Regions from separate parts of the Desulfovibrio psychrotolerans genome, predicted to be linked through region 1. Evidence: predicted binding sites of a transcription regulator. Region 1 holds the regulator's gene; each other region holds the start of a gene.
What was found. Region 1 encodes sigma-54, which starts transcription at its own class of promoters, with help from an activator protein. Its sites were predicted from a motif close to CTGGCACGGNNNNTGCTT; they were not measured.

Region 2: HUV26_RS03845 (LeuA family protein) is a predicted target of sigma-54. The motif match lies at 1,245-1,262, and genes of this name have one in related genera.
Region 3: ispD (2-C-methyl-D-erythritol 4-phosphate cytidylyltransferase) is a predicted target of sigma-54. The motif match lies at 1,694-1,711, and genes of this name have one in related genera.
Region 4: HUV26_RS14620 (motility associated factor glycosyltransferase family protein) is a predicted target of sigma-54. The motif match lies at 1,335-1,352, and genes of this name have one in related genera.

The regions. Positions count from the first base shown of each region.
Region 1 covers NZ_BLVP01000001.1:140,046-144,914, forward strand. The annotation lists gene kdsA (3-deoxy-8-phosphooctulonate synthase) at 1-402, shown strand, start outside; gene HUV26_RS00610 (KdsC family phosphatase) at 392-913, shown strand; gene lptC (LPS export ABC transporter periplasmic protein LptC) at 914-1,510, shown strand; gene HUV26_RS00620 (LptA/OstA family protein) at 1,620-2,105, shown strand; gene lptB (LPS export ABC transporter ATP-binding protein) at 2,115-2,837, shown strand; gene rpoN (RNA polymerase factor sigma-54) at 3,065-4,489, shown strand; gene hpf (ribosome hibernation-promoting factor, HPF/YfiA family) at 4,618-4,869, shown strand, end outside.
Region 2 covers NZ_BLVP01000002.1:224,366-229,234, reverse strand. The annotation lists gene nifH (nitrogenase iron protein) at 14-844, opposite strand; gene HUV26_RS03845 (LeuA family protein) at 1,368-2,642, shown strand; gene HUV26_RS03840 (Lrp/AsnC family transcriptional regulator) at 3,084-3,548, shown strand; gene fdhF (formate dehydrogenase subunit alpha) at 3,760-4,869, opposite strand, start outside.
Region 3 covers NZ_BLVP01000036.1:101,402-106,270, forward strand. The annotation lists gene HUV26_RS15045 (cytoplasmic protein) at 1-121, shown strand, start outside; gene ispD (2-C-methyl-D-erythritol 4-phosphate cytidylyltransferase) at 275-1,510, opposite strand; RNA gene rnpB (RNase P RNA component class A) at 1,595-1,957, opposite strand; gene HUV26_RS15060 (zinc ribbon domain-containing protein) at 1,969-2,763, opposite strand; gene HUV26_RS15065 (Nif3-like dinuclear metal center hexameric protein) at 2,824-3,864, opposite strand; tRNA gene HUV26_RS15070 (tRNA-Ile) at 3,980-4,055, opposite strand; gene HUV26_RS15075 (NAD(P)/FAD-dependent oxidoreductase) at 4,141-4,869, opposite strand, start outside.
Region 4 covers NZ_BLVP01000036.1:25,121-29,989, reverse strand. The annotation lists gene HUV26_RS14630 (hypothetical protein) at 1-362, opposite strand, end outside; gene HUV26_RS14625 (nucleoside/nucleotide kinase family protein) at 611-1,168, shown strand; gene HUV26_RS14620 (motility associated factor glycosyltransferase family protein) at 1,363-3,123, shown strand; gene HUV26_RS14615 (MTH1187 family thiamine-binding protein) at 3,198-3,482, shown strand; gene HUV26_RS14610 (MATE family efflux transporter) at 3,457-4,869, opposite strand, start outside.

The sequences.
Region 1 (4,869 bases):
GTTGCGCCATGGGACATGAAGCCTGCGCTGGACAAGCTTTTCTCAACCGGCAACCGCCGAATCCTGCTCACAGAGCGAGGGGCCTCGTTCGGCTATAACAATCTTGTGGTGGATTTTCGTTCCCTGCCCATCATGCAAGGGTTCGGCGTGCCCGTTGTCTTTGATGCCACCCATTCCGTGCAGTTGCCGGGTGGACAGGGCGCAAGCTCCGGCGGAGACAGGCGGTTTGTGCCGCATCTGGCCCGCGCGGCGGTAGCCGCCGGTGTGAACGGGGTGTTCCTTGAATGCCACCCGGACCCGGACAAGGCCCTGTGCGACGGCCCGAACAGCTGGCCGCTGGACAAGCTGGACGCGCTTCTCGCTGATCTTTCAACCCTGTGGAACATAACGTATGCGTGCTGAGGAAATTGCCCGTAACATCCACGTTATCGTGCTGGACTGCGACGGGGTGCTCACAGACGGGGGACTGTATTACGATGTGCAGGGAAACGTTTCCAAACGGTTCAACGTGCAGGACGGGCTGGGCATAAAGGTCGCGCAGAGTCAGGGCATTCATGTGGCTGTTATCACCGGGCTTGAGTCCGAGGCGGTCAAAAGCCGGATTCTCTCGCTGGGCATAGATGACTATTTTGCGGGATATCTGGACAAAATGGACTGTTTGGAGCAAATCCGAGTCAAGTACGGCATCGAATTGAGCCAGATGGCCTATGTGGGTGATGACTGGGTTGACCTTGCGCCTATGCGTGCCGTCGGTTTGGCCGTGGCAGTGTCCAATGCCCAGCCGGAGGTGTGCGAACTGGCGCACTTTGTTACCCAGAGGCGGGGCGGAGACGGAGCCGTACGCGAAGTGATACGGTTTGTCCTCAAGGCGCAGGGCAAGCTTGCAGACGCCATGGCCCGCTGGAACGAGTAGATGCGCACGCGCCACATCATCCTGCTTCTCGTGGCAGCCGCAGTGGCAGCCGCGGTGATCCACTCGTACGTGAGCAACCGTGCGGTGACAGAAATCAGGCAGGCTGTGCGCAAAGGACAGATGGGGCCTGAATCTGCCGTTGATCTTTCTTTACGGGGTGTGGAGCTTACTCAGGGCGAGAAGGGCGAGGAAGTATGGAAGCTCAAGGCCCGTGGAGCATGGTATGAACAGGCAGGGGGCGTGATTCAGGTTTCGCAGCCCGAAATTGTTTATTATTTACGCTCGGACCACAGCGAACTGCTGGTGCGCTCCAGCAGGGGGGTGGTAAGCCAGCAGGACCGCCTTGCCAGGCTGTGGGAAAATGTGGAGATTGAACGGGACGGCGGCTTTATTCGCTCCGACCTGCTTATCTACAATGGAACCGACCACACGTTGAACATACCGGGAGAGGCCCGATTTGACGGTCCCGACCTGTTCGGTACCGCTTCCGGAGTGACTGTTTATCTGAATGACAACGTTTTACGCGCCGAAGGCGGAGTGGCCGTAGAGATGCGCATCCGCCAAGGACTGAATGATATTATGGAGGGCAAACCGTAACATGATCCAAAGAATACACACGGAAACACCAGCCACAGGAATGCCGCGTTGCCGGGCTATGCGCTCCCGGACGATGTGCTGCCTGCTGCTGGCAGTCGGCGTTTTTGCCATGGCAATCTGCCTGGCCGGTCCTGCCCGCGCACAGGAGGAAATTCCTGTACGGATAACCTCTGACAAACTTTCCTATGACGCGACCGGACAGAATGTACGTTTTCTGGGCAAGGTGCATGTCACCCATCCGGATGCCCAGCTCTGGGCGGACTCCATAACCGTGGTGCTCTCTTCGTCCGGGAACAGCGGGAAAAAGAAAGAGGAAGCCCCCGCCATGGATGCTGGGCAAATTGAACGCATCATCGCCGAAGGCAGTGTTCGCGTGACCATGCAGGATGGCAAAAATGGCTCCTGTGCCAAGGCTACTTACGATTTGACTACCGGTATTCTGGTCATGGAGGGGCAACCCATACTCCGTGATGGCGAAAACAGCATTCAGGGGCACACCATCAACTTCTACGTCAAAGAGAACAAGAGCGAGGTGCTCGGGTCTTCCGACAAACCCGTGGAAGCCATTTTTACCGCTCCCAAGCGCTTCAACTAGCGGGTCCGCATGTCGTTTCTGGAAGCGGAATCTCTGACCAAGCATTACGGCAAGCACGAAGTGGTGCGCGGCATTTCCCTGAGCATGAAGCAGGGGGAGGTGGTGGGATTGCTCGGCCCCAACGGTGCGGGCAAAACTACCACGTTTTATATGCTCATAGGCATAGTAAAACCTACCAGCGGCCTTGTGCGCTATGACGGCACGGACGTGACGGATTGGCCCTTGCATGAACGCGCACGCGTAGGCCTGAGTTATCTTCCGCAGGAAAGTTCCATTTTCCGCAAGCTCACTGTGCGACAAAATCTGGAGCTTATCTTAGAGCACACGGGACTCCCCATAAACGTGCAGCGAAAGCGGGCCGACATGCTTCTTGAGGAATTTCGCATCACCCGCATAGCGGATTCCATGGCAATGCATCTTTCAGGGGGCGAACGGCGCAGGCTGGAAATAGCCCGCGCACTTATCCGCAAGCCCCGGTTCATTCTGCTGGACGAGCCTTTCGCAGGAATTGACCCTCTGGCCGTGGATGATATTCAGAGCATCATACGCGGGCTCAGCAACCGTGGGATAGGGGTTCTCATTTCGGACCACAATGTGCGCGAGACCCTGAATATCTGCGACCGGGCCTATCTTGTATATGAGGGGCAGATAATCCTTAACGGCACCCCCAGCCAGATAGTGAACGATCCCAAGGCTCGCAGGGTGTATCTGGGAGAAGGATTCTGCCTGTAGGTGTCGTGACTTTTTCCCGACCTTTTTGAATATTTTGCAAGACATTTCTTTCTGATCGCGCAAAAGCCCGTTTTACGGGCTTTTCTCTGTTGCATGGTTAGTGCTTGTATGGCAAAAGGGACTCAGGTTTGCAGTTTTGGAATGCTTCTTGATAGAGGTCCGGACCGCGCTTCCAGCAGCGCGTCAACCCCCTTGATGCACGGCACTACTCCGGGAATATCGTACCTATGGCATTAGAACTACGGCAACAACTCAAGCTCTCCCAGCAGCTGGTTATGACCCCCCAACTGCAGCAGGCAATTAAGCTGCTGCAGCTCTCCCGGCTTGAACTGATGGAAACCGTACAGCAGGAGTTGCTGGAAAATCCCTTTCTGGAAGAATCTGCCGAGAGCATAACGCCCGCTGATGCCACGGAAGCTGCGGAAATACGTTCTGAGGCTGTGGAAGCCTATGATAAGGAGCTTGCCACCAACGCGGACTGGGAAGACTATCTGGGCGATTTTTCCAGTACCAGCAGGCAAACATCCTCCCGAGATGCCGAAATACCTGAAGAGATGACATCGTTTGAAGCGCGACTCACCTCGCGCCCATCGTTGGACGGCCATCTCTCGTGGCAGCTCACGCTTTCCTCCATAACGGAAGAGCAGAGAACCATAGGGGAAGTGATCATCGGCAATATCGGCTCCAACGGCTATTTGCAGGCCACGATGGAGGAAATTGCAGATATGGCCGGGGCCACCGTACCAGAGGTGGAGGTAATGCTGCGCAGGGTACAGCGCTTTGACCCTGTGGGTGTGGCAGCCCGAAGCCCGCAGGAATGCCTGCTGGTGCAGATAGAAGTGCTCGGATATGACCGCGACCCCGTTCTGGTGGAATTGGTGCGCGAACATCTGGAAGACCTTGAAAAGCGCCGCTACAAGCCCCTGTGCCGTAAGTTCCGTATAAACATGGACGATCTGAAGGAATATATCGACCTTATCCTCACGCTCGATCCCATGCCCGGTGCCAGCTTTGGCAGCAGCGAACCGCAGTATGTTTCCCCCGATGTCTTTGTGCACAAGTATGACGGCGAATTTGTCATTATTCTCAACGAAGAAGGACTGCCCAGTCTGCAGTTGAGCGATATTGTGGACTGTCTTCCCACTGTTTCCGGGCCGGATAAGGATTACTTTCAGGAAAAGATGCGCTCTGCCTCGTGGCTCATTAAAAGTCTGCATCAGCGGCAGCGCACCCTGTACAAGGTGATGGAAAGCATCGTCAAATACCAGAGAGGGTTCTTCGAAGAGGGGGTCACCCAGCTTAAGCCGCTCATTCTTAAAGACATTGCAGAAGATATTGGCATGCATGAATCCACGGTGAGCCGCATTACCACCAGTAAGTATGTGTCTACCCCGCACGGTATTTTTGAGCTTAAGTTCTTCTTTAACAGTGCCATAGGGATGGATGACGGCAGCTCGGTGGGTTCTGAGAGCGTAAAGGCCCTTATCAGACAACTGGTTCAGGGAGAAGACCCCCGACGCCCGCTCAGTGACGAACGCATAGGTGAAATTTTGAAAGAAAAGTTGCAGTTGAATATTGCCCGCAGGACCGTTGCGAAGTATCGTACTGCAATGGACATTCCCTCGTCCTCCAAGCGAAAGTCCGCGTTCTAGGTTTCCGCGTATTAGGAGAAACCCCGAATGTGCAGGCGGTATGCGCAGGACAGGGAATGCGGATACACTGCCAGAGATACCCGTGCGGACTCACACACGGTGCGCCCGCCGAACCTAAGGAGGCATATATGAACATCGCATTCACTTTCAAGAACTTCGAGCCTTCCGACCATCTGAAAAAGTATGCCCGTAGACGCTTTGAAAAGTTGGGGAAATTCATACGCCATTCCGGCAGGTTGGAAATGCAGGTGGGCATGTCCGTGGAAAACTACCGCCACAGGATTGATGTGACACTGGTTTCTGACAACCTCAACCTTTCCGCTTCTGAAAAGTCCGAAGACATGTACGCCACGGTCGATCTTGTGTTTGACAAGCTTGCC
Region 2 (4,869 bases), on a different contig from region 1:
GAAGGACGGGCCCCTAGGCTTCCATCAACCCGTAGTCCATGAGCAGCTTTTCCAGTTCTTCAATCTCCAGCGGAGTGGGCACCACGAAAAACTTATTTCCGTCGATGGCCTTGGCCAGATTGCGGTAATGGTCTGCCTGCACGCACGCGGGATTCCATTCAATGACCGTGCGGCGGTTAATTTCAGCACGCTGCACGTCGTTGTCGCGGGGCACAAAGTAGATGAGCTGCGTTCCCAGCTTCTTGGCCAGTTCCTCAATCATCTCCTTTTCGTTATCCACGTTACGGGAGTTGCAGATAAGCCCGCCAAGGCGCACGCCGCCGGATTCCGCGTACTTCATAATGCCCTTGCAGATGTTGTTGGCGGCGTACATGGCCATCATTTCGCCGGAGCAGACAATGTAAATTTCCTCGGCCTTGCCGTCGCGGATGGGCATGGCAAACCCGCCGCACACCACGTCGCCCAGAACGTCGTAGAACACGTAGTCCAGCCCTTCGCGCTCTTCATAGGCACCCAGCGATTCCAGCATGTTGATGGAGGTAATGATGCCACGGCCTGCACAGCCCACGCCCGGCTCAGGACCACCGGATTCCACCGACCATGAATCGCCGAACCCCTTCTTGCGGATATCGTCCAGTTCCACGTCCTCACCCTCTTCGCGCAGGGTATCGAGCACGGTCTTCTGAGCCAGACCGCCCAGCAGCAGACGGGTCGAATCCGCCTTGGGGTCACATCCCACAACCATGACTTTGCGGCCAAGAGATTCCGCCAGACCAGCTACCGTATTCTGCGTAGTGGTAGACTTGCCGATGCCGCCTTTTCCGTAAATGGCCACTTTTCTCATGGTTTCCTCCATGTATGATGGTGCCTTGTTTCCTGCGGTTTTCCACAAACCGCCCGCCATGCCCGCCGCAGGCCGGACCGCCCGGATGTGTCGGACATGGCGCGCTTGCACAAAATGCTGTTTCAGCACGCGGGAGCCGCGCTCCCTGTAACCCCGCCTTGGCAAGGCGCGTGCCAAACTGCAAAAGAGCACTCAACACACCGCAATAACAGGAATTTATAAAGAAAAGCCATTCATGTCCGTTCGGTTGCCTACACTGTTGCACCCTACAAAAGTGTGTGCACCTACACTTTTGGGGGCAACAATGTAGGCCCGGACTCCCTCGCGCCCATCCGGTAAAAACAAGGCCCGCCGCTGCCGGCGCGGGGCCTGACTCCTTCCTTCAACCGGCCTGTGCCGGCTGGCACCGATAGTGCAAACACCTATCGTCAGTTGGTCAGGCTGCCCCGTCGGCAGCCAACTGAAGCGGCTGCAAGAGCGGCGGTTGTAAAACCGCACCATTTTCATACCCAAGGAGCAGGCCATGTCCCCGGATGCAGGAGGCACCATGCGCACAGAAATATTCCGGCAGACCGAACGGCTGCCCGCCACCCCTCCCGCCCTGCTGGACACCACCCTGCGCGAGGGTGAACAGTCTTTCGGCGTCTATCTGGATATGAATGCCAAACGGCACATCATAAAAACGCTGTACGCCGCAGGCATAGAAGAAATGGAACTGGGCTATGCGGGACAGGAGAGCCTGCCGCAGCTTCTCCAGCACACCCGGCGCGCAGCCCCGAATATGCCCTGCACCGTCTGGTGCCGCTGCCGCGAGGAAGACATCCACGCCGTTGCCGCGCTGGGGGTCACACGCATCAGCATAGGCGTGCCCGTATCGCACGCGCACATTGTCACCCGCCTGCGCACAACGGAAGAAGCCCTGCTCGCCCGTCTGGAATCCGTGCTGCGTCTGGCCCGCACCTGCGGCATCGGCTTTGTCTCGCTGGGTCTGGAAGACTGCTCCCGCGCCGCGCCGCAGACAGCCCTGCGCATGGCACTGCACGGGGTGACGCACGGGGCGGCGCGTATCCGCCTCTCAGACACCGTAGGTATTCTCACGCCTATGCAGACGGCTGAACTGGTACGGTTCTTCCGCCGCCACCTGCCCGCGCACGTGCGTCTTGCCACCCACTTTCACAATGATTTCGGCATGGCCACGGCCAACGCCATAACCGCCCTTGCCAGTGGCGCGGACAGCACAGACGTTTCCATTCTGGGACTGGGGGAACGGGCAGGCATTGCCCGGCTGGAAGAGGTTGCCGCCGCCCGCGTCCTGACAGGCGAAGCGCATAATGCGGCCGGCACACAGGGAGCGCACAGCCGGTCCGATGCCTCCCCGCAGTACAACCTTGCCGCCCTGCGCACGCTGGCGCACACGGTAGCCGGGCTGACGAGCATGCCCCTCGCCCGCAACCTTCCGGTCATAGGTGCCGATATCTTTTCCGTAGAAAGCGGCATCCATGCGGACGGCATGCACAAATCGCCCGAACTTTTCGAGCCGTATGCTCCGGAACTGGTGCAGGGCTCACGCTCCATCCGGCTCGGGCGCAAATCAGGAGCCGCCGCCGTTGCCCATGCGGCCCGCAACGCGGGGTGGTGCCTTTCCCGACATGCCGTCAACGAACTGGTCGCCCGTGTGCGCGCCCTTTCCGACCGCTGCAACCGCGCCCTGACGGATGCGGAATTTCGCAACCTGTGCCACCAAGTGCACACTCAGGCTCCTGACAATGCGAACACAGCACCCCACCGGGCACACTGAACCACGCGGCAAACGACACTTTTTCCATCCTTGTCATGAGCGGCGCAGCCATAACCGACACGCCATCTGCCGTTTTGTGCAGCACTGCGGCACCTGCTCTATGTGCCAAACGGCAATGGCCTGCCGTTTTCACCATGCGCGCTCCGGGGAGTGCTTTTTTCCGCAAAAAAGCATCCCTAAATGCGCACAAGCACCTGCCCACCTCATCACATCCGGTGGAACGACAATGTTTCCGGCAGGCTGAATCTTGCGCTTTTCAGCAAAAACAACTTTGTGAAGGGCAGGGAATTGAACTTTTTTGTAATTTCCATTACGGTTCTGCCGTGCCGGAAGATGGTTTATCGTGGTTGTCCGGGCTTTCGCCCTGTTCCCCTCACCCTGCGTTGCGTACCGGGCTGCGGAAAAGCGCACCCGCCGTAACAGAGACTACCGGAGGAAATAGTGAAAATCGACAAGCTGAGCTTCCAGATTGCGGGGCAGCTGCTTGACGGGCGCAAGTCCTACAGGGAGATCGCACAGGAGCTTTCCGTTGCGGAAAACACCGTGCGTTCGCGCATCAACAAGATGCAGGCAGACGGCGTGATGGACATAGTGGGTCGGCTGGATATCGAAAAATTGCCCGGGCACACCATCGTGTACACGGGCGTGCGCCTCAGCGAGCGCGATCTGTTTTCAAAATGTCAGGAGCTGAGCGAACTGAAGGGCGTCATCTCGTCCGCCGTGGTCACGGGACGGTTCGACATCATCCTCACCCTGCTGCTGCGGGAAGGATTCGGTCTGCTGGAATTCTATTCCAACGAAATGTCCAAGGTAGACGGCATCCTCTCCGTAGAGAGCTTTGTGGTTTACAAGGGCACCCGCATGATGGCTCCCTATATCCTCGACCCCGACACTCTGCCGGAATAACCCCGCACGCAGAGCGCACAAAAAGCGCCCGCCCAAGAGCCCCGGATACGCCGCAAAGCGCTCCGGGTCTGCCGGACGGGCGTTTTTCTTTGCCCTATCTGCCGCATAAGGCGGCAAGCGATATGCCTTGCCGCGCGCGGCAGCAGGATGCACCGCCCCACGAACAGCATGGCACTATCTACCGAGTTACCGGACGATAGGGCGCAGCACGCTACAAAGCCTGAATTGCCGTAAGACGCACCGCGCAGACCTTAAATTCGCTTATGCCCGCCACAGGGTCCGCCGCATCGCTGGTCAGGCGGTTTGCCGCCGCCTCCGCAAAATGGAAGGGAACAAACACCGTGCCTTCCACTGCCTTGGATGAAATGCGCACCGCCACCTCTATCTCTCCCCGGCGCGATACCACCCGCACCATGCCGCCCTGCACCACCCCCACCCGCTGCGCGTCCTGTGGCGCAATCTCCACAAAGGGGGCAGGCTCCTGCCGCGAAAGCCCCCGTGCCCGCCGGGTCATGGTGCCGGTATGGTACTGAAAAAGCACCCGCCCCGTGGTGAGGATGAGCGGATAATCCGCATCCGGCACCTCTGCGGGCGGCACCCACGCAACAGCGTGGAACTGCCCTTTCCCCCGCGTGAATTCCCGCGTGTGCAGAATGGGCGTACCGGGATGCCGCACGTCCGGGCAGGGCCACTGAATCCCCCCGCCTTCCAGCCGTGCATGGCGAATCCCCGCGTACAAAGGCACCACGGCGGCAATCTCCCGCATAATCTCAGCGCAGGACGCATAGCCCATGGGGTAGCCCATGCGAGAAGCAAGGGCGCATACTATCCGCCAATCCTCCCATGCGTCTCCCGGCGCGCGCACAGCCTTGCGCACCCGCTGCACGCGGCGTTCGGTATTGGTAAAGGTGCCGTCCTTCTCCGCAAAGCAGGCAGCGGGCAGCACCACGTGCGCCCGGCGTGCCGTTTCCGTAAGAAAGATATCCTGCACCACCAGAAAATCCAGCGCATCAAGGCACGCTTCCGCGTGGTTTAGATTGGCGTGAGAGAGCATGGGATTCTCACCCACCAGATACAGCCCCTTCAGCCGTCCCTGCTCCATGGCGCGGAACATATCGCGCGAGGTCATGCCCGGCGTGTCCGGCAGCACCGTGCCCCACGCCTCTTCCAGACACCGCCGTGCCGCAGCATCGCTCACGGAACGGTAACCCGGCAGCTTGTCCGGCAGGCCGCCCATATCGCACGCGCCCTGCACGTTGTTCTGCCCGCGCAGGGGATTCACCCCGCCGCCCTCGCGCCCCACATTGCCGCAGAGCATGGC
Region 3 (4,869 bases), on a different contig from region 1:
CGTGAAGCAGCGGGTGGACAAAGCCATAGAGGCGGAAGGCATTCCCCTCATAGGCGACATGAGCGGGCATCCTTCCATGAGTCAGTATATGGCCGCAGGCTATGAAATAGTCACTTTTTAGCCGCGCTCCGCTCGCTTTCCGCCGTGGTCGATCACGGGCCAAGCCCCCCGGAGCATTGTGACGTCAGGCGTGTGTCTGCCCACGCTCCGGGTGACCTTATGCAGGCCCCTGCTGGCTTTCGCAGTGCGGCACCGGCTGGAAAAGGCAGGCAGGCTACCCCTCCTGTCCTGTTCCCTGCGGCGAAGCCGCCCGTACCGGGCGCATGGCTGTCACCGTGGCCACGGCCTTTATGCCTTTCTTCTCGCCGGTAAAGCCGAGCTTTTCTTCCGTGGTGGCCTTCACATTCACCTGTTCCGGAGCAAGCTTGAGCAGGCGGCAAAGGTTTTTCCTGATGTGCGGCTTCCACGGAGAGACTTTGGGCACCTGTGCGATCACGGTAACATCAACATGCGTTACCACAATGCCTTGCTGCAGGAGTTGATCGTACACCTCGTTCAGCAGAATGCCGCTTTCGATGTTATCAAACTCCGCCGCCGTGTCCGGAAAGTGCTCCCCGATGTCTCCTCCGCCCATGCAGCCCAGCAGGGCGTCTGTAAGCGCATGCAGCAGCACGTCCCCGTCAGAATGTGCCACCACCTCCGGCGCGCCGGGAATGGGCACACCGCCCAGCTTCATGGGGCGTCCCGTGCCGTAACGGTGCACGTCATATCCCCAGCCCACAACGGGCAGCATGGAAACTCCGTCCACCGTGTCCCGCTCCCTGTTTCCGAGCATGGCAAGGTCCTCCGGGTGGGTGATTTTGTGGTTTTGCGGGTCGCCGGCAACGGTGACAACGGGTATCCCCGCCTGTTCCAGTACCAAGGCATCATCCGTCACCTGCCAGCCATGCGCACGGCAGGCTTGGTGTGCGGTGCTGAGCGTTGCACGGTTAAATCCCTGCGGGGTCTGCACCGCGCGCAAGGTATCGCGCACAGGGGTGGAAACAACGTGCGTCCCGGTAACAACCTTGATGGTGTCCGTGACAGGCAGAACGGGAATAACGCCACCGGCTCCGTCCTGAAGCGCGTCCAGTAGGCGGTTAACCAGCGCGGGAGAAAGAAAGGGACGCGCGGCATCGTGAACGAGCACGGTGTCGCACTGCTCGGGCAGAGCCATCAGGCCGTTGTATACAGAATCCTGCCTGCGCTCGCCACCTTCCGCAACAACCCACGGCAGTCCCAGCCCGCGCAGGCGGTCCAGATCTTCCAGTTCCGCGCGAGCTTCTTCCATGTCGCTTGGCGGGAAGACAAAAACAAGGCCGTGCAGACGTGCCACGCGGGCAAGGGTAACGGCAGACTGCCAGAACAGGGGGGCACCGTTCCAGCGGATAAACTGTTTCTTCACGCCGCCTGCGGCCTGAGCCATACGGCTACCGCTGCCCGCCGCAAGAATGATGGACCAACACTGCATGGGGTTCCTCGCGTGTTGCGCGGTTGTTTTCATTCCGACCTGCTCCGCCAAGAAAAAGGGCGCACTGGGCGCCCTTTCATTGCTAACGGGAGTCGGACTGTAAGCCGGGTTCTGTCCCCTTTGCAGGGGGGGTATCATTCCTCTAGGATCATGGTTGCCCATGACCTCAAGCAACCTACCCGGAAGCATTGGCCGGGCCGACCGTAGCGCTTCCCTATTTGGTCTTGCTCCGAACGGGGTTTACCGAGCATACCGCGTCACCGCGGTATCTGGTGGGCTCTTACCCCACCGTTTCACCCTTACCGCGCGGCATGCCGCACGGCGGTTTGTTTTCTGTGGCACTTTCCGAAGATCGCTCTCCCTGGGGGTTACCCAGCGTTCTGCCCTTTGGAGCCCGGACTTTCCTCTCCGGGTCGTATGACCCGCAGCGATACCCCGTCCGACTCCTGAAAAACGTCTTAGGCCTCTGCGGATTCTTCCGCTTTAGCCTGCGCGGCGCTCTGTCCGCTCTGCGAAAGATTGGCAGGGCACTCATTAAAGTGCTCGCACCAGTAAATGAGCCGCTGGCAGTTGGGGCAGCTCAGAATCTGGTGGCCCTTTTGCAGTTCAATAAAGCTCTGCGGAGGAATGGCAATATGGCATCCGTTGCACACCCCGGCTTCCACAGGCACGATGACCGGGTTGTCCAGCCGTTCGCGGATAAACTCGTATCTGCTGAGAATGGGGGCGGGCACTTCCTGACAGGCTGTATCACGCTTTTTGTTGAGCTTGGCAATAACCTTGCTGGCTTCGTCAATGCGTGCCTGCAGACTGGCCTTCTTGGCTTCCAGATCGCTCTTCAGCGCGCTGTAGTCCACATCCAGTTCTTCCAGGCCGGACTGCTGCCGGGTCAGTTCTTCCGCAAGCGCCAGTTTTTCTTCTTCGCGCATGCGGTTCACTTTTTCAAGATTGTCCATCTCGCGCATCATGGCGTGGTATTCTTTGGTATTCCCCACGAGCATGAGCTTGGACTTGCTCTTCTTCACCTTCAGGGCGTCGTTTTCTATTTCGCCGCCAAGGCGTTTTTCCTGTTCTTTCAGGTGTTCAATTTTTTCGACAAAGCGGGTTCGCTGTTCTTCAAGGCTGTCAAAGCGTTCCTGGAGAATCTTGACCTCGCTGGGCGCGTCTTTCAGTTCCCGTGCAATGACGAGGATTTCATCGTCCACCCTCTGCAGGGCTACAAGCTGTTCTATCTGCTTAAGATACAGGCTCAAGGTTGTTTCCTCCTGAACAGTGACCCTTCCGGCGGCATGCCGGGTCAGGGGTAAATTTCGTTAACGTGCGCCGCGCACGGCAAGGCGCATGGGATCCTGCGCGGGCAGGAAATAAATATCAACGCCGGGAAGGGCGCTTCCGAGATGCAGGGCAAACCGCCGCATCATTTCTTCCTCAAGGCAGAAATGGCCAACGTCCATCAGGCAGCCTATAGAGTCCAGAGCCGCGTGGTATTTCACATCGCCGGTGATGAACACGTCCGCCCCCATGCGGAAGGCGGCATCCGCCATGCCCGCGCCAGATCCTGTGCAATACGCCACCGTGGCTATGGTACCGGGAGTCTGCCCGCAGGTTACCCAATAGTCACGATCTATGATCTGGGCAAGCCTGTCGCGGAATCGTTCTAACGTCATGGCTTCCGGCAGTGAGCCTATGCATCCGAACCCCAGCGTGCGGGGTTCGCCTTCCGGCAGGGCGGCAAGGAATACAGGCCGCATGCCCAGATCGCCTTCCACGGCAGAGCGGGTTTCCGCTCCGCAGGATTTGCGGCAAGTCATATGCACCATGCCCATTGTGCGGCGCACGGTCTGCACTCCGGGCAGCAGGCTCCAGCGGGCTGTCAGGGCATCCAGCTTATCCAGCTTATCCGGCTCATCCGGCTTGCCGGAAGCATCCGGGGCAGAAACGGAAAAGGCAAATGCCTCCAGTTCTTCCCTGTGCACCGGTTCCACAACGCAACGGCCGGTCAGATGCAGTTCATCGGCCAGCCAGCTCACAGGCCCCTGCGGGTTCGCATCCAGCGTGGTGTGGGCACTATACAGCCACACGCCGGATTCCAGCAGGGCGGCCACAATGCGGTAGTGGTCGTCCACCACATCAAGAAATTTGGGCTGCATGGAAAGGGGATGGTGCGTGAGGATGAAATCCACCCCTTCCGCAAGGGCGCGTTCCACCGTGCTCAGCGAGGCATCAAGGGCAACCGCGATGGATTTGACGGATCGCCGCCTGCCCGCCACCTGCACGCCGCATTTATCCCATGCAGCTGCTCCCGCCGGAACGGCGGTCTGTTCGATGGTGGAAATAATTTCCAGCGGCTTCATGCAGTGCCTTAAAAAAGCAGGTGCTTCCCGGAATACGCATTCACTAAGCACCTGCATTCTGTTTGCATGTGTGCGTGGCAATCAACGCACAATGTGCTGATAAGCAAAGAAAAAATGGTGGGCCCACCAGGATTTGAACCTGGGACCTGCCGGTTATGAGCCGGAGGCTCTGCCAACTGAGCTATAGGCCCACGTCATTGGCAATGAGCCGATTTCTATATCCGCAAGCCTCGGGCTTGTCAAGAATCCAGTGCGCATTTTTTGTAGCGCACCGTGTTAGGCGCAGAGCTTTTTTACATAGGATATGGCGGCTTTGGCGGCTTTAGCCCCTTCACCCACGGCAACCCCTATCTGCATAAAGCCACCCGTGCAGTCGCCTGCGGCAAAAACTCCTTGAATATTGGTGCGTTGCTCATTGTCAGCCACCAGAAAAACACCATTGCGCTCCACACCCAGTGAATAAGCAAAGTCCAGTGAAGAGGCTTCACCCATGGCAATGAACAGGCCCTCCGCCTCCAAAGAGCCGCCTTCCTGCAACGTCACCGAAGAAAGGCCGTTATCCCCCGCAAGAGACGTCACCCGTGTTTCAAGAACCGGAATCCCGGCCGTCTTGAGCTGCTTGCTGAAAGCCTCGGTCATGTTCAGCGTTCCGCCCTGCGTGCATATGGTCACATGCGGTGTGTAAGTGAGCAGTTCCAGCGCCTGATTGGCGGCATAAATGCCTTCACCCAGTACCACAACCTTGCGGCCCTTGTAGAAAAAGCCGTCGCAGCTCACGCAGTACGATACCCCCTTGCCTTCGTAGTCTGTCAGATTGGCAATGCCGGGACGCACGCGCGCCACCCCGGTGGCAAGGATGATACCGCAGGCGGTGTATTCTCCGCTGTCGGTATGAATGCGGAACCCTCCGTTATCGCCATGGTGCAGAGAAAGCACCTTTGCGTCCGTTATTCTGGCACCGAATCGCTGCGCCTGCATCCTGCCGCGGGTAATGAGTTCCCTGCC
Region 4 (4,869 bases), on a different contig from region 1:
GCCTGCCGCCAGAATTCCGGATGGGCAAGCGTGCGGAACAGGGACACATTGTCTGCCGTGAGCAGGGACGCGGGATGCACGGTAAGCCATACCGGAGCTTCCGCCAAAAGCGCTTTGGGGCGTGGAACCACATAGGGCGAGACCCATGGAATGCCCGTTCCGGAAACGATGCGCGACATATCCTGCGCAGCACGCAGCATGGCCTGTTTTTCCAGCCACTGCATGTAGCCGGGGTCTGCGCGCATCTCCACCGGGGTATCGCCGCCGGAAGCGGCTTTTTTTCTGGAAGGAGCGCACCCGGAAGCCAGTGCCAGCACACAGAACGCACAACATATATATCGCAGCCAGACGGCCTGCCGCATGAAAAACCTCCAGCGTGTTATCTGCGGAATAAAAAGCAGAATATGGACGGAACACGGGTTCTATACTGCATGTCCCCCCGCATGAAAAGGAATGCCTGCCACCCTGCCCGCGGTGCCAGCCCCGGCATTGACCGAAGCGCTTTGGCGGGCTATTTCCTTGCTGCCCGGTGCAACCAAGCGCGGCAACACCAGAATCAACCGGCTTGCGCGACGAATTGGCGCGCCCGGAAAACCGATACGGAGAGCCCATGTCCAAATTTTCCACGGAAGGATTCGTTCAGGAAAAAATTGAAGTCGAAGACCCCAACGCGGTTCGCGTATTCGGCAAATCAGCCCCGGTGGCTCCGTTTTCGCCGCAGGAAGGGCGCATCATCTTCATAGGCATGCCGGGAAGCGGCAGGCTGGAACTGGCGGAACGGGTTGCCGGGCGCCTGAACATGAAGGTTGTGGCACCGGAAGCCGCCACGCCGTCCGGCTCCGCTCAGCCCATAGACTCCGTGGAAGCACTGGATGCCGCCTGTGCGGAAAAGGGCATTGTGTTTGTGCTGCCGCACATCGCCCTGCGTTCCGAAGCTATCCGCGCTGCCCTGCGGGAAAAAGGGAAGGTCTTCTACCTTATGGCGGAAGTGCTGCGCATGGCGTACCGCCTGAATAAAACGACTGAACCGGAACGGGAAGCCATTTCCGCTGAATTTGTGGAACTGGAACCGCTGTGCATGATGACCCTGCACTACATTCTTCAGGCATGGAAGGAACCGGAAGAGATTGAGGACAACGTGCTGGAGATGCTGGGGATTCAGGGCTGAGTCCTGTGACGGCGGTGCGGCTGTCGGAAGCATGACGGCTCTGGTGCCGGTGGCTCTACCTTGCTTCCTCCAACCGGTGTCAATTCTCCGGCCCTGCTGTGTCCGCCTGTGCCCTGTTGTGCCATTATGAGCCTGCAACAGGGCGCATCCCAATGATTTATTCATGCTGGCAGGACATTTGCATTTGAACCGGCATGAAATACTCGCCATTCTACACGCAGAATCTGGAGGTCATGGCCGCGCAGAAACAAAAAGCGGCCATGTGGCTTGCGGAAACCCGTCCCGACCTTGCCGACATTGACTCGCGCATGGGCCATAACAGTTACGGGATGCTGGATTTTCGCCTGAAGGATGGCCGTTTTCTTTTTGAAACCATCCCTCCCGGTCCTATATATCAGGGCTGGGTGCCCCAAGACGCCATACCGGCTGAGAGCACCTTTGTTATAGGCTGCAATCTGGGGTACGGGCTGAATCATCTTCTTTCCGGCACTCCGGCATCGCACACCGTGTATGTGCTTGAGCCGGAACCGGAAATGCTGGCTGCCTGCCTAGGGCAGACGGACTACCGGCCATTCATCACATCCGGAAAGCTTGTCTTTCTGCCGCCGGACCGCACCCTGCTGCAGGATACGGTACGCGCCTGCGATGTGCAGTTTCTGTTCGGCAGAATCCATCTGCGGGCAGACCTGCCCAGTCAGCAGATAGGCCCCGCCTATGCTTACTGGGCACGCCAGTGCAAGGAAATGCTGGAACACCTGAGCGTGGAAATGGGCACCCTGCGCCGCGCACAGGACACAATGGTGGGCAACGAGCTGGGCAACTTCCGGCGCGCCCTTGCGGACGGAACAGTGAACCCGCTGTGCGATGCCGGAGAAGGGATAAAGGCGGTTATCCTTGGTGCCGGTCCTTCGCTGGAGCAATCCGGCCCTACGCTTGCCGCCATGCAGCACTCCGCCCTTGTGGTTACTGCACTGCAAACCCTTACCGCTGCACAACGTGTGGGTGTGCGCCCCCACTTCTGCATGTCCATTGACTTCAGCGACGGGATGCTCTCCGTCTACAAACAGCTTGACCCTGAATGGGCCAAGGATATTCCGCTTATCTACTCCACCAAGACCGACCCGCGCGTGGTGAAGCAATACCCCGGCCCCACCATCCCGCTGTGGACGGTGGGCGGCCTTGCCACTTTCATCGCCGGACGTGACGATCTGGTCCTGGACGCTGCGGGGAACGTTTCTGTGGCACTGATGCGCTTTCTGCACTGGATGGGAGTGCGCGACATAGTGCTTGTGGGACAGGATTTCGCATGGCGCGAAACCAGTTCCACGCATGCGGACGGTCACCATCGCAAAAAGGCTTCCCGGTGGGTGGACCTGCAGGACCGGGACGGCAATCCCATACGCACCAGCGTGCAGTACCTGACATCGGCCCGGGAAATGGAACAGGACATTGCCCGGCTGGGGCTGAATGTTCACAATGTGTACGGGGGCGGATATGTCATAAGCACCGCCACCGATACCACGCTGGAGGATGCCCTGCAAAACGGGCTGCTTGCCTCTGACGGGGGGGCACTGGAACTGTGGCGGCTGCGCATGATGAAGGCACGCACGGGATGCGAACAGCCCATCTTTGAAGAACGCGCACCGAGTTGGCGCACCTCGCTGCGACATGCCAACAAACGGCTGGAAAAGCTGTTTAAGAAGCCGGAAAAGAACTATGCGGAAATCCGCTCCCTGTTCAACAGCGTGCACATGTTCCTTAGGCAGGACCCCATCTACATGCCCTATCTGTATAACGAAATCATGGATGTTGCCGGTCTGCGTGATGCGCGCACCCGCTACACCCCGAAGGATATGGGCCTGTTCAGGGAAACGCTTAAGAAGGTGCTGGAAAAGATTGTAGCCATGGACCACGCGCTGGGGGCGAGGTCGCTGGAAGAACACCGGGCAGCCTGATTTCCGGCCTTTATCTGCGACGCAATGCCGGCTAGGATGCCTCCTCGGAAAAAACAGATTTTCGGGAGGCATCCATGTCCGTTATTGCCGAACTCTCCATCTTTCCCATGGACAAGGGCGACAGCGTAAGCCCGTATGTGAAACGCGTGCTCGGCGTCATCCGGTCCAGCGGCCTCATGTTCCAGCTCAACCCCATGGGCACGGTCATGGAGGGCGAATGGGACGACGTGATGAACACTGTTTCCGCCTGCTACCGGGAACTGGAAACGGACTGTGACCGCATCTACATGACCCTGAAGGTGGATGCCCGCAGAGGCAGGGAGTACGGCATGCTCAGCAAGGTGGCTGCGGTGGAATAGTCTTATCCGGCACAGCCTCATCAGCGGCGGGTCGTTCTATGACCAGCATGGTCTTCCACGGGCCGCGATGATAGCGCAGGTACGCCACCACGGAAAGCACGACCACGTACAGGGTGAATATGCCCCACAGCGTGTTCAGCCCGGCCCCGAAAAAAGCCTGAGCCACATAGATGGGAACGGCAAGCAGCAGGATGGCGCTGAGCATAATGGCCCACATGACGAACACCGTATCGCCCGCGCCGCGCACCGCTCCGAAATAGACCAGCATGGTGGAACTGAGCAGGCTGTATAACGCCACAAAACGCAGCAGCACCACACCCGCCTGCTCCACCTGCGCAAACCACACCGCATCGGCCCCGCCGGGCATTGCTTCAGGACGGAAAACGGAAAGCAGCCATTCCGGTGCGGTGACAAACAGCACTGCCATGCTGCCCATCCAGACCATGGCAATATGCAGAGTGCTGGACGTGGCCCGCACAGCCTCTTCCGGCCTGCCGCGCCCGAGAGCCTGCCCCACAAGGGTGGAAATGGCGATATTAAGCCCTATCATGGGCAGAAAGGCCACCGTATCAAGCGAAAACACGATATTGGAAGCCGCAAGCTCAGCCCGCCCCAGACGCCCCACCATGAAGATGAAAAAGGCCACGGCGAACAGGTCAAAAAAGGCGTTCACCCCGCTGGGCAGCCCGAAGCGCATCATGCGCATGAAAAGCGGCCTGTCAAAAGCCCGCGCCCGCCGCACCGCGTATGCACAGTCATTCTTCCGGGTGAACACCAGCCAGCAATACATGGCAAGCTGCATGCCCCACGACGAGGCTGTGGCAATGCCCGCACCGGCAATGCCCATTTCCGGGAACGGCCCCACCCCGAAGATGAGCACGTAATCCAGCGGAATATTGATGGCGGTGGCTATGACATTCACCATCATATTGGGTTTGGTTATGCCGCGGCCGCTGAAAAAGCAGCCAACGCAGCTTGCGGCAAGGGCCAGCCCGCTGCCCACCGAAAGGATGCGGAAGTAGGTAACCTCCATGCGGAATACGGATTCCGAATGCCCTGCCATCCGGAAGATGGGCTCAGCGAAAAAGGCCATGGACGCCAGTACCACGGCGCCGAACATGGAAAAATAGATGGACTGCCAGAGCGCGGCCCCAACACGGGTGCGGGACCCCGCGCCGTCGTACTGCGCGATGAACACGTTCACGTAGCTTCCCACACCTATGAAGAACAGCAGGAACACCAGATTGGTCATGGCGGCGGGCATGGAGGCGGCAATGGCGTCCTGAGAATAATGGCTCAGGAACACGCGGTCAGTGAATTCCATGACCGTGGTGGAGCCAAGACTCACCACAAGGGGCAGCCCCACACGGAGCACATCGCGGTAACC